DNA from 3 places in the Streptomyces sp. NPDC005728 genome. Region 2 is predicted to be linked to each of the others. Evidence: riboswitches for the same ligand, from Rfam matches in the RefSeq annotation. Region 2 holds a riboswitch; each other region holds the start of a gene.
What was found. A riboswitch is a leader RNA that binds a small molecule or an ion and turns the genes downstream of it on or off. The one in region 2 is predicted to bind cobalamin.
Positions count from the first base shown of each region.

Region 1: linked by a shared signal. The riboswitch ahead of ABZ471_RS13810 (ribonucleoside-diphosphate reductase subunit alpha) and the one ahead of cobN (cobaltochelatase subunit CobN) in region 2 are both predicted to bind cobalamin.
Region 3: linked by a shared signal. The riboswitch ahead of ABZ471_RS27790 (cobalamin biosynthesis protein) and the one ahead of cobN (cobaltochelatase subunit CobN) in region 2 are both predicted to bind cobalamin.

Region 1 covers NZ_JBEXYL010000016.1:26,647-29,901, reverse strand. Annotated here, with positions in the region: gene mctP (monocarboxylate uptake permease MctP) at 1-856, shown strand, start outside; gene ABZ471_RS13815 (GNAT family N-acetyltransferase) at 983-1,489, shown strand; cobalamin riboswitch at 1,529-1,666, shown strand; gene ABZ471_RS13810 (ribonucleoside-diphosphate reductase subunit alpha) at 1,792-3,255, shown strand, end outside.
Region 2 covers NZ_JBEXYL010000074.1:3,470-6,724, reverse strand. Annotated here, with positions in the region: gene ABZ471_RS35065 (precorrin-8X methylmutase) at 1-401, opposite strand, end outside; gene cobG (precorrin-3B synthase) at 398-1,681, opposite strand; cobalamin riboswitch at 1,727-1,879, shown strand; gene cobN (cobaltochelatase subunit CobN) at 1,948-3,255, shown strand, end outside.
Region 3 covers NZ_JBEXYL010000047.1:19,582-22,836, reverse strand. Annotated here, with positions in the region: gene ABZ471_RS27800 (inorganic phosphate transporter) at 1-1,105, shown strand, start outside; gene ABZ471_RS27795 (hypothetical protein) at 1,138-1,365, shown strand; cobalamin riboswitch at 1,658-1,799, shown strand; gene ABZ471_RS27790 (cobalamin biosynthesis protein) at 1,899-2,843, shown strand; gene ABZ471_RS27785 (cobyric acid synthase) at 2,840-3,255, shown strand, end outside.

The DNA of each region.
Region 1 (3,255 bases), on a different contig from region 2:
CGCCACGCTGGCGCTCGGTTCGGCGCTCGCGCTGTTCATGTACCCGCACTCGATCACCGCGACGCTGTCGTCCCGGAGCCGTGAGGTGATCCGGCGCAACACCACGATCCTGCCGCTGTACTCGCTGATGCTGGGCCTGCTCGCACTGCTCGGCTTCATGGCGATCGCGGCCGGGGTGAAGGTCACCAACGGACAGCTGGCGATCCCGCAGCTGTTCGAGGACATGTTCCCGGACTGGTTCGCGGGCGTGGCCTTCGCGGCGATCGGCATCGGCGCCCTCGTGCCCGCGGCCATCATGTCCATCGCGGCGGCGAACCTGTTCACCCGCAACATCTACAAGGACTTCATCAGGCCCGACGCCACGGCCGAGGAGGAGACCCGGGTCTCCAAGCTCGTGTCCCTGCTGGTGAAGGTGGGCGCGCTGGTCTTCGTCCTGACGATGGACAAGACGGTCGCCATCAACTTCCAGCTGCTGGGCGGCATCTGGATCCTGCAGACCTTCCCGGCCCTGGTCGGCGGCCTGTTCACACGCTGGCTCCACCGCTGGGCGCTGCTCGCCGGCTGGGCGGTCGGCATGGTCTACGGCACGGTCGCCGCGTACGGGATCGCCTCGCCGACGCAGAAGCACTTCGGCGGCAACTCCAAGGAGATCCCGGGCATCGGGGAGATCGGTTACATCGGTCTGACCGCGTTCGTGCTGAACGTCGTCGTCACCGTCGTCCTCACCTTCGTCCTGAAGGCCGTGAAGGCCCCCGAGGGTCTCGACGAGACCAGGCCGCAGGACTACACGGCGGACGCGGGCGACCCGGGCGTCGAGGTGGAGCTTCCGCCCGCCACGGCAGGAAGCACCCACTAGAGCCGCGCAGAGCGGGGCCGTATCGGATACGGCCCCGCCGCGTGGGCGCCACCAGCCACAGAGAACCCGCAGCGGGCCCCCGGAAAGCAGGACCACCGGCGGCCCGCCGTCGTGCACACTCGCACCATGGACATCCTCGTCAGGTCGGCCGAGCCCACCGAATACGCCGCTCTGGGCGAGATCACCGCCCAGGCCTACCTCCAGGACGGACTCCTCGACTTCGGCGAGAGCGACGCCTACCTCGGCGAGTTGCGAGACGTCGCGAAACGGGCCGCCGCGGCGGACGTCCTCGTGGCCGTCCGGAAGGACACGCTCCTCGGCGGCGCCACCTTCGTCCCCTCCGGCGGCCCCATGGCCGACATAGCGGGCCCGGGAGAGGCCGAGATCCGCATGCTCGCGGTCGCGCATGCCGGCCGCGGCCAGGGCGCCGGCGAGGCCCTCGTGCGCGCCTGCATCGACCGGGCACGCCGTACCGCAGGATGCACCCGCGTCGTCCTGTCCACGCAGGGCGCCATGCACAGCGCCCACCGCATCTACGAGCGCCTGGGTTTCGTTCGCACGCCCGAGCGGGACTGGAGCCCCCTTCCCCACCTGGCCGAGATCACTCTCCTCACCTATGAGTTGACCCTCTGAAGCGACAGCGACACAACATCTGGGGGTGACACGACAGCCCGGCACTAGATGTATGCTCGTCCTCGCTGTCGCCGCAGGGGAATCCGGTGCGAATCCGGAACTGTCCCGCAACGGTGTACTTGCGTGCATCCGCACGCCTGTCCAGTCCGAGGACCTGCCGGCAGCGCGCGCCCGGCCGTCCGGTCCGGGTGCCTTCAGACGTCCGGGCCTCGTGGAGTGGGCCGGTGGACGCGACGCCGTGCGCGCTCGTGCTGCCCCCTGCCCTCCGCCAGGCCCCCGTGCCGAGCGAGGGAGAGCCCCACGTGACCATCGCGCCAGCCGCCCCGGCTTCAGCCATCCAGGCGACCGGAGCCCCGGTGGAGACGGACGGTCCTGGTGCCGCGCTGCTGCGGACCCTGACCGAGCTGACCGCCGACCTCCCCGACGCCGACCCCGGCCGGGTCGCCGCGGCCGCGCTGCGGGGCCGGTCCGCGCGCGCGGACGAGACGGAGTTGCGCGAGCTGGCCACCGAGGCGGCCGCCGGACTCATCTCCGAGGACCCCGCCTACTCCCGGCTGGCCGCCCGGCTGCTGACCATCACCATCCGCACCGAGGCCGCCTCGCAGGGCGTGACGTCCTTCACCGAGTCCGTCGCCGTGGGCCACCGCGAGGGCCTGGTCGCCGACCGCACCGCGGAGTTCGTACGGCTGCACGCCGAGCGGCTGGACGCGCTGGTCGACGCGGCCGGCGACGACCGCTTCGGCTACTTCGGCCTGCGCACGCTGCACAGCCGCTACCTGCTGCGGCACCCCATCACCCGCCAGGTGATCGAGACGCCCCAGCACTTCATGCTGCGTGTCGCCGCGGGCCTCGCCGAGGACGACACGGCCCGCTCGGTGGACGAGGTCGCGGCGCTCTACGGGCTCATGAGCCGCCTCGACTACCTGCCCTCCTCCCCCACCCTGTTCAACTCCGGTACGCGGCACCCCCAGATGTCGTCCTGCTACCTCCTCGACTCCCCGCTGGACGAGCTGGACTCCATCTACGACCGCTACCACCAGGTCGCCCGCCTCTCCAAGCACGCCGGCGGCATCGGTCTGTCGTACAGCCGGATCCGTTCGCGCGGCTCCCTGATCCGCGGCACCAACGGGCACTCCAACGGCATCGTCCCGTTCCTGAAGACCCTGGACGCCTCCGTCGCCGCCGTGAACCAGGGCGGCCGGCGCAAGGGCGCGGCCGCGGTGTACCTGGAGACCTGGCACTCCGACATCGAGGAGTTCCTGGAGCTGCGCGACAACACCGGTGAGGACGCCCGCCGTACGCACAACCTCAACCTGGCGCACTGGGTCCCGGACGAGTTCATGCGCCGGGTCAACGCCGACGAGCAGTGGTCCCTGTTCTCCCCGGCGGACGTGCCGGAGCTGGTCGACCTGTGGGGCGAGGAGTTCGACGCGGCCTACCGCAGGGCCGAGGCCGACGGGCTGGCCCGGAAGACCATCCCGGCCCGCGACCTGTACGGCCGCATGATGCGCACCCTCGCGCAGACCGGCAACGGCTGGATGACCTTCAAGGACGCCGCCAACCGCACGGCCAACCAGACCGCCGAGCCGGGCCACGTCATCCACTCCTCCAACCTGTGCACGGAGATCCTGGAGGTCACGGACGACGGCGAGACGGCGGTCTGCAACCTGGGTTCGGTCAACCTCGGTGCGTTCGTGGGCAACGGGGACATCGACTGGGAGCGTCTCGACGAGACGGTCCGCACGGCCGTCACCTTCCTCGACCGC
Region 2 (3,255 bases):
AGCGCTGCCGCGCTGCGCGTGGTGCCCATCTTCGCGGCCAGCTCCGGAACGGCCGGGTCGGACAGCGTGCAGAGCACGTCGTTGTCCGCGGGCAGCCGCTTGCGGGTCACGCCGCTGGCCACCATCTGCACGTCGCAGAAGATCGGGGCCCCGGCGCGCAAGGCCTCGCGGGCACGCGCCACGACTGCGGGCGTGTAGGACAGGTCCCGGACGAGGTCGACCATCCCGCAGGCGTGGATCATGCGCACCGCGACCTGGCTGACGTCGGCGGGCAGGCCCGCGAGGTCCGCTTCCGCGCGGATGGTGGCGAAGGACTGGCGGTAGATCGCCGCTCCGTCCTTCTCGTAGACGTGGGTGGTCACAGTGCTCTTCTCGCTGCTCTCGGTCGTCGTACGGCTCATGAGGTGATCGCCGCCAGGGCGGCGTGGATCTGGGAGGGATCTCCTGCGGAGACGGTTCGCTCGTTCTGGCCGGCTGCGGTGGCCGACAGTCGGTATCCGCCGCCCGGCATCGCGACCACGTCGACGTGGTTCCCATGGGGATGCCCGCAGCGGCGTTCACAGCCGGACCAGTACAGGGGGAGGCTCTGACTGCCTGCTGCATCAAGGGCCTGGGCCGCGGCCGCTCGTACGTCGGCGTGTGCCTTGGCGCATCCGGGCCGGCCGATGCAGGCGCCTACACGCAGCCAGGGGGATGCGGGGTCGGTGACGAGTCCGGCTGCGCCGAGACGGGCGAGCGACTCGGCATCCTGCGCGGCGGTCGTACCCGAGGTGGGGACGACGACACCACGCCAGGGGGTCAACCGCAGCTCGGTGCCGGAGACGTGCGCCAACTCCTCCCACTGGTGGGCAGAGAGCCGTCCCAGCGGAACGTGCACGGACAGGGCTGCACCGACGACTCCCGGAGGAGGGCCATCAGCGACGCCGACAGGCTCAGGCTGCTCCTCGTGGCCGATTTGCTCAGCGACCAGACGGCTACGGACCAGACGATCAATCTCGCTTTCGGGTAGGGCAAGTTCGGATACCCGCCAGGCTTTCGTCCCGTGCGACCGTGCTGCCTCCAGGAACACCTCGGCAGCCACCAGCGCAGCCCGCGACGCGTCACCGGCAGCCACACGGACCGCCCCGGGAGCGAGCCACGCGCCCCCGTCCGCAGTCGCCCGCAGCGTGACATCGGCACCAAGGCCGGCCACATCGCCCCGTCCGTCGTCCAGGGCGAACAGGAACCGTCCCGACAGCCCCCTCGCTGCCCTGCTCGCGCACAAGTCCGCGTCCAGGGCCGTCAGCCAGGGCCGTACGTCCTGCCGGCCGTCGCCGTCGAGACCGGACAGGGGCGAAGCGACGACGTTGCGCACCCGCTCGTGCTCCCGCGAGGGCAACAACCCGGCCGCGTCCAGCACCTCCGCCAGCTCCGCACCGCACTCGTCTGGCAGCCCCCGCAGCTGCACGTTGCCGCGTGACGTCAGATGCAGGCTGCCGTCCCCCAGCTCGCGGGCCGCTTGTCCGAGCACCCTGGCCTGACGGGTGGTCAGCACGCCTCCGGGGACCCGGATGCGCGCCAGCGCCCCGTCGTCCGCCGCATGCAAGCGCAACGACCCCGGGCAGGCGTCACCGCGGTCGCGTGAAGCCGGTGTGGCCTGGGGTGATGGAGGAAGGGCAGCCGAGGGCATGGCGGTGAGCATACCTACGATCACACCGAATGTATGCCCCGCTCTACTTCCGTGGCCCTTACTATGCTCCTCGGTGGATCATCCGGTCCACGACCGCCACGACGGCGACAGGGGAGGAAGCCCGGTGCGAATCCGGCGCGGTCCCGCCACTGTGAGCCCGCCCCCAGGGGTCGGGTGAGCCAGGAACTTCCCTTCCCCGCACCTCGGGTTCGTCCGAGCAGGGGAGACCCATTCCGACACCGCCCGGGGCGCGGACCCCGAGGAAGGCCAGGCGCCGCATGCCCACTCCGTCCGGGGAGCGTGCCCCGCACGCCCGCGAGATCCTGCTTCTGTCGACGTCCGACACCGACCTGCTCAGCGCCCGTGCGGCCGATGGCCCGGTCGCCTACCGCTTCGCCAACCCGTCCCGCCTCGTCCTGGACGACCTCCCCGCCCTCCTCGACGGCGTCGACCTGGTGGTCGTACGCCTCCTCGGCGGGATTCGCGCCTGGCAGGACGGCCTCGACCTGCTGCTCGCCGACGGGCGCCCGGTGGTCGTCCTGACCGGCGAACAGGCCCCCGACGCCCAGCTGATGGCCGCCTCCACCGTCCCCGTCGGCATCGCCGCCGAGGCCCACGCCTACCTCGCCCACGGCGGCCCCGCCAACTTGCAACAGCTCGCCCGGTTCCTCTCGGACACGGTCCTGCTCACCGGCCACGGCTTCGAGGGGCCCGCGCCTGCGCCGACCTGGGGCCCGCTGGAGCTCCCGGATCAGCCGACCGATGGTCCGACGGTTGCCGTGCTCTACTACCGCGCTCACCACATGAGCGGCAACACGGCCTTCGTTCACGCCCTGTGCGACGCCATCGAAGACGCGGGTGCCCGGCCCCTGCCCCTGTATGTCGCCTCCCTGCGCGCCCCCGAGCCGGAGCTGATCGACGAACTCCGCGCCGCTGACGCCATCGTCACCACCGTCCTGGCAGCCGGCGGCACCAAACCCGCCGAGGCATCGGCCGGCGGCGACGACGAGTCCTGGGACGCGGGCGCGCTCACCGCCCTCGACGTACCGATCCTCCAGGCGCTGTGCCTGACCGCCTCGCGTTCCGCCTGGGAGGAGAACGACGAGGGAGTCTCCCCGCTGGATGCGGCCAGCCAGATTGCCGTACCCGAGTTCGACGGCCGCCTGATCACCGTCCCGTTCTCCTTCAAGGAGATCGACGCCGACGGCCTGCCCGCCTACGTCGCCGACCCCGAGCGCGCGGCCCGCGTCGCCGGAATCGCCGTACGCCACGCCCGACTTCGCCACATCCAGTCCGCCGACAAGCGGCTCGCACTCGTCCTGTCCGCGTACCCGACCAAGCACTCCCGCATCGGCAACGCGGTCGGACTGGACACCCCTGCCAGCGCCGTCGCCCTGCTGCGCCGCCTGCGCGACGAGGGCTACGACTTCGGCGACACCGACGTCCCCGGACTGGCCTCCGGCGACGGCGACGAGCTGATCCGCGCGCTCATCGAGGCGGGCGGCCACGACCAGGACTGGCTCACCGAGGAGCAGTTGGCCCGCAACCCGGTACGTATCCCGGCCGCGGACTACCGACGCTGGTAC
Region 3 (3,255 bases), on a different contig from region 2:
CGCCCTCAACCTTGTGGGGGCTTTCCTGTCGGTGGAGGTCGCCAACACGATCTCCAAGGGTCTCGTCGACGAGACCGGCATCCGTCCCGAGGTCATATTCGCCGCCCTGGTCGGCGCGATCCTCTGGAATCTGCTGACCTGGCTGGTGGGACTGCCCTCCAGCTCCTCGCACGCCCTGATGGGTGGTCTGATCGGCGCCACCGTCGCCTCCGCCGGCTTCGGTGCCGTCCACGGTGAGGCTCTGGTCACCAAGGTGCTGCTGCCGGCGGTCGCCGCGCCGATCGTGGCCGGTCTCGCGGCGATGCTCGCCACCCGGTTCTCCTACGGCATCGACAGGAACGGCGACAGCGAGTCCACCCGCAAGGGCTACCGCGCCGGCCAGATCGCCTCCGCCGGTCTGGTCTCCCTCGCCCACGGCACCAACGACGCCCAGAAGACGATGGGCATCATCACCCTCGCCCTGGTCGCCGGCGGCTCCATCGCCCCCGGCTCCAACCCTCCCACCTGGGTCATCCTCTCCGCGGGTCTGGCCATCGCGCTCGGCACCTACATCGGCGGCTGGCGCATTATCCGCACCATGGGCAAGGGCCTGACCGACCTGGAGCCGCGCCAGGGCTTCGCCGCCCAGACCAGCGCGGCCACGGCCATCCTGGCCTCCTCCCACCTCGGTTTCTCCCTCTCCACCACCCACGTCGTCTCCGGCTCCGTGATGGGTGCGGGCCTGGGCCGCAAGGGCGGTGTGGTCCGCTGGTCCACCGCGACCCGCATGTTCGTCGCCTGGGCGCTGACCCTCCCGGCCGCCGCGCTGGTCGGCGCGGGCGCCGAGTCCGTCACGGACCTGGGTGACTGGGGCACCGCGCTCGTCGCCGTCTTCCTGATCGGCGCCAGCGCCGCGATCTGGAAGATCTCCCGCCGCGAGGTCGTCGACCACAGCAACGTCAACGCGGTCGACGACACCGCCGAGCCGGCCGGCGTGGTGACCACCGCCATGGCCGCGGTGACCCCGCCCCCCGCGGGCGCCGTCCCCGAGGACCTGACGGCCACCATCCCGGCCCCGACCGCTCCCGAGCCGGCTCCGGCGACGCCGCCGGCCGCCACGGTCTGACCCCGAATCCGGACACTGAAGGAAGCAACCCCATGAAGATCGACTGGGCGGCCCTCGGCTCCGTCTTCGGCGTCAGCCTCGTGGTGACCGTGGGCCTGGTGGCCCTGTTCACCCTCGGCGTCACCGCACTCTCCCGCCGGGAGAAGGCCGCGGCCCAGGGCAACTCCGCGGCGCTGGCCGTGACGAGCGCGTACGTCTGCTTCGCCGCCTGCGCGGCCGCGGTGGCCTACGGGATGTATCTGATCGTGGCCAAGGCCTGAGGGCCTGGACTCCGACGTCCACCTCCGCCCTGCCGGGCCGGCGTAACAGCCGGAGCGGCAGGGCGGACTTGTGTCCGCGGCGCGTGGAGCGGCTCGCCGGGCTCGGGGAGTTCCCTCAGGACGGACGTATGCGCCCTGGCGGATGATCACCGTACGTGAAGGCGCGGGGGAGCACCGAGTGCCGCCCGCGCGCGTGGAATTCGGCGCCGCACGGTCGTTCCCGCAGCGCCCGATGGGCCGGCAGTGTGGGCCTCAGCACAGTCCGGCGTCCCAGGTCAAAGGCAAGTTGACGGCCCTTCCGGGCGCGTGGTGGACTGCCCGGGCCATGTACGGCGGTAGGAGAGGAAGCCGGTGCGAATCCGGCGCGGTCCCGCCACTGTCACCGGGGAAGGAATCCCGGGAGCCAGGAACTCTCACCGCCGGTCTCGTCGAACCAGGGCGTGGACACCCTGAGTGAGGACATATCGCCATGCGCGGCTGCCGTTCGAGGTCGAGTCACCAGGTCCTGTCTGCCCCCACGGCCGGCTGAGCCGATGGGTGCCGATCGCTCCTACGCGTACGGCGCCGCCGCCGGCCTTCTCGGCGACCTGCTCCTCGGTGACCCGCACCGGGGGCATCCGGTCGCCGTGTTCGGACGGGCGGCCGCAGCCGTGGAGCGCGCGCTGTGGCACGACCACCGCGGCTGGGGCACGCTGCACACCGCCGTGTGCGCCGGCGGTGCCGTCGCCCTGGGCGTCGTGGCCGAGCGGGCCGTACGCCGCTCACCGGTCGCTTCCGTCGCGCTGGCCGGTGCCGCCACCTGGGCCGTCGTCGGGGGTACTTCGCTGGCCCGCGAGGCCCGGACCGTCGGGCGCGCCCTGGAGGCCGGGGACGTCGAAGCGGCACGGGCACGGCTGCCGCATCTGTGCGGGCGGGATCCGCAGGCCCTCGACGTCGACGGGATCGCGCGGGCCGTCGTGGAGTCCGTCGCCGAGAACACCTCCGACGCCGTCGTGGGCGCGCTGGTGTGGGGAGCCGTGGGCGGGGTGCCGGGGCTGCTCGGCTTCCGGGCCGTCAACACCCTGGACGCGATGGTGGGACACAGGTCGGCCCGCTACCGGCGCTACGGCTGGGCCTCCGCCCGTCTGGACGACGTCGCGGGGTGGCCGGGGGCGCGGCTGACCGCCGTGCTGGCCACGCTCGCAGGGCCCGATCCGCGCGGCGCGGTACGGGCATGGCGGGCGGACGCGGCCCGGCACCCGAGCCCCAACGCCGGGCCCGTAGAAGCCTCGTTCGCGGGCGCCCTGGGCGTGCGGCTGGGCGGGACGCTCTCCTACGGCGGGCGCGTCGAACACCGGCCGGTGCTCAACGGGGGCGCCGGGCGGGCCGTCCGGGTCACCGACATCGACCGGGCGGTACGGCTCTCCCGCCGCGTCGGACTGCTCGCGCTCGGCGTCACGGTCGCCGCGCGCCGACTCGTGAAGGGACGTGGGAAGTGAACGGTGGTCTCCTCGTCGCCGGCACCACCTCCGACGCCGGCAAGAGCGTCGTGACGGCCGGGATCTGCCGGTGGCTGGTGCGCCAGGGCGTCAAGGTCGCGCCCTTCAAGGCGCAGAACATGTCCCTCAACTCCTTTGTCACACGGGAGGGTGCCGAGATCGGGCGGGCGCAGGCCATGCAGGCCCAGGCCTGCCGCGTCGAACCGACCGCGCTGATGAACCCCGTGCTGCTCAAGCCCGGTGGGGAACAGAGCAGTCAGGTCGTGCTGCTCGGCAAGCCCGTGGGCGAGCTGAGCGCACGCGGGTATCACGGGGGGCGCCAGCAGCGGCTGCTCGGCACCGTGCTGGACTGTCTCGCCGAGTTGCGGGGCACGTATGACGCGGTGATCTGTGAGGGGGCCGGTTCGCCCGC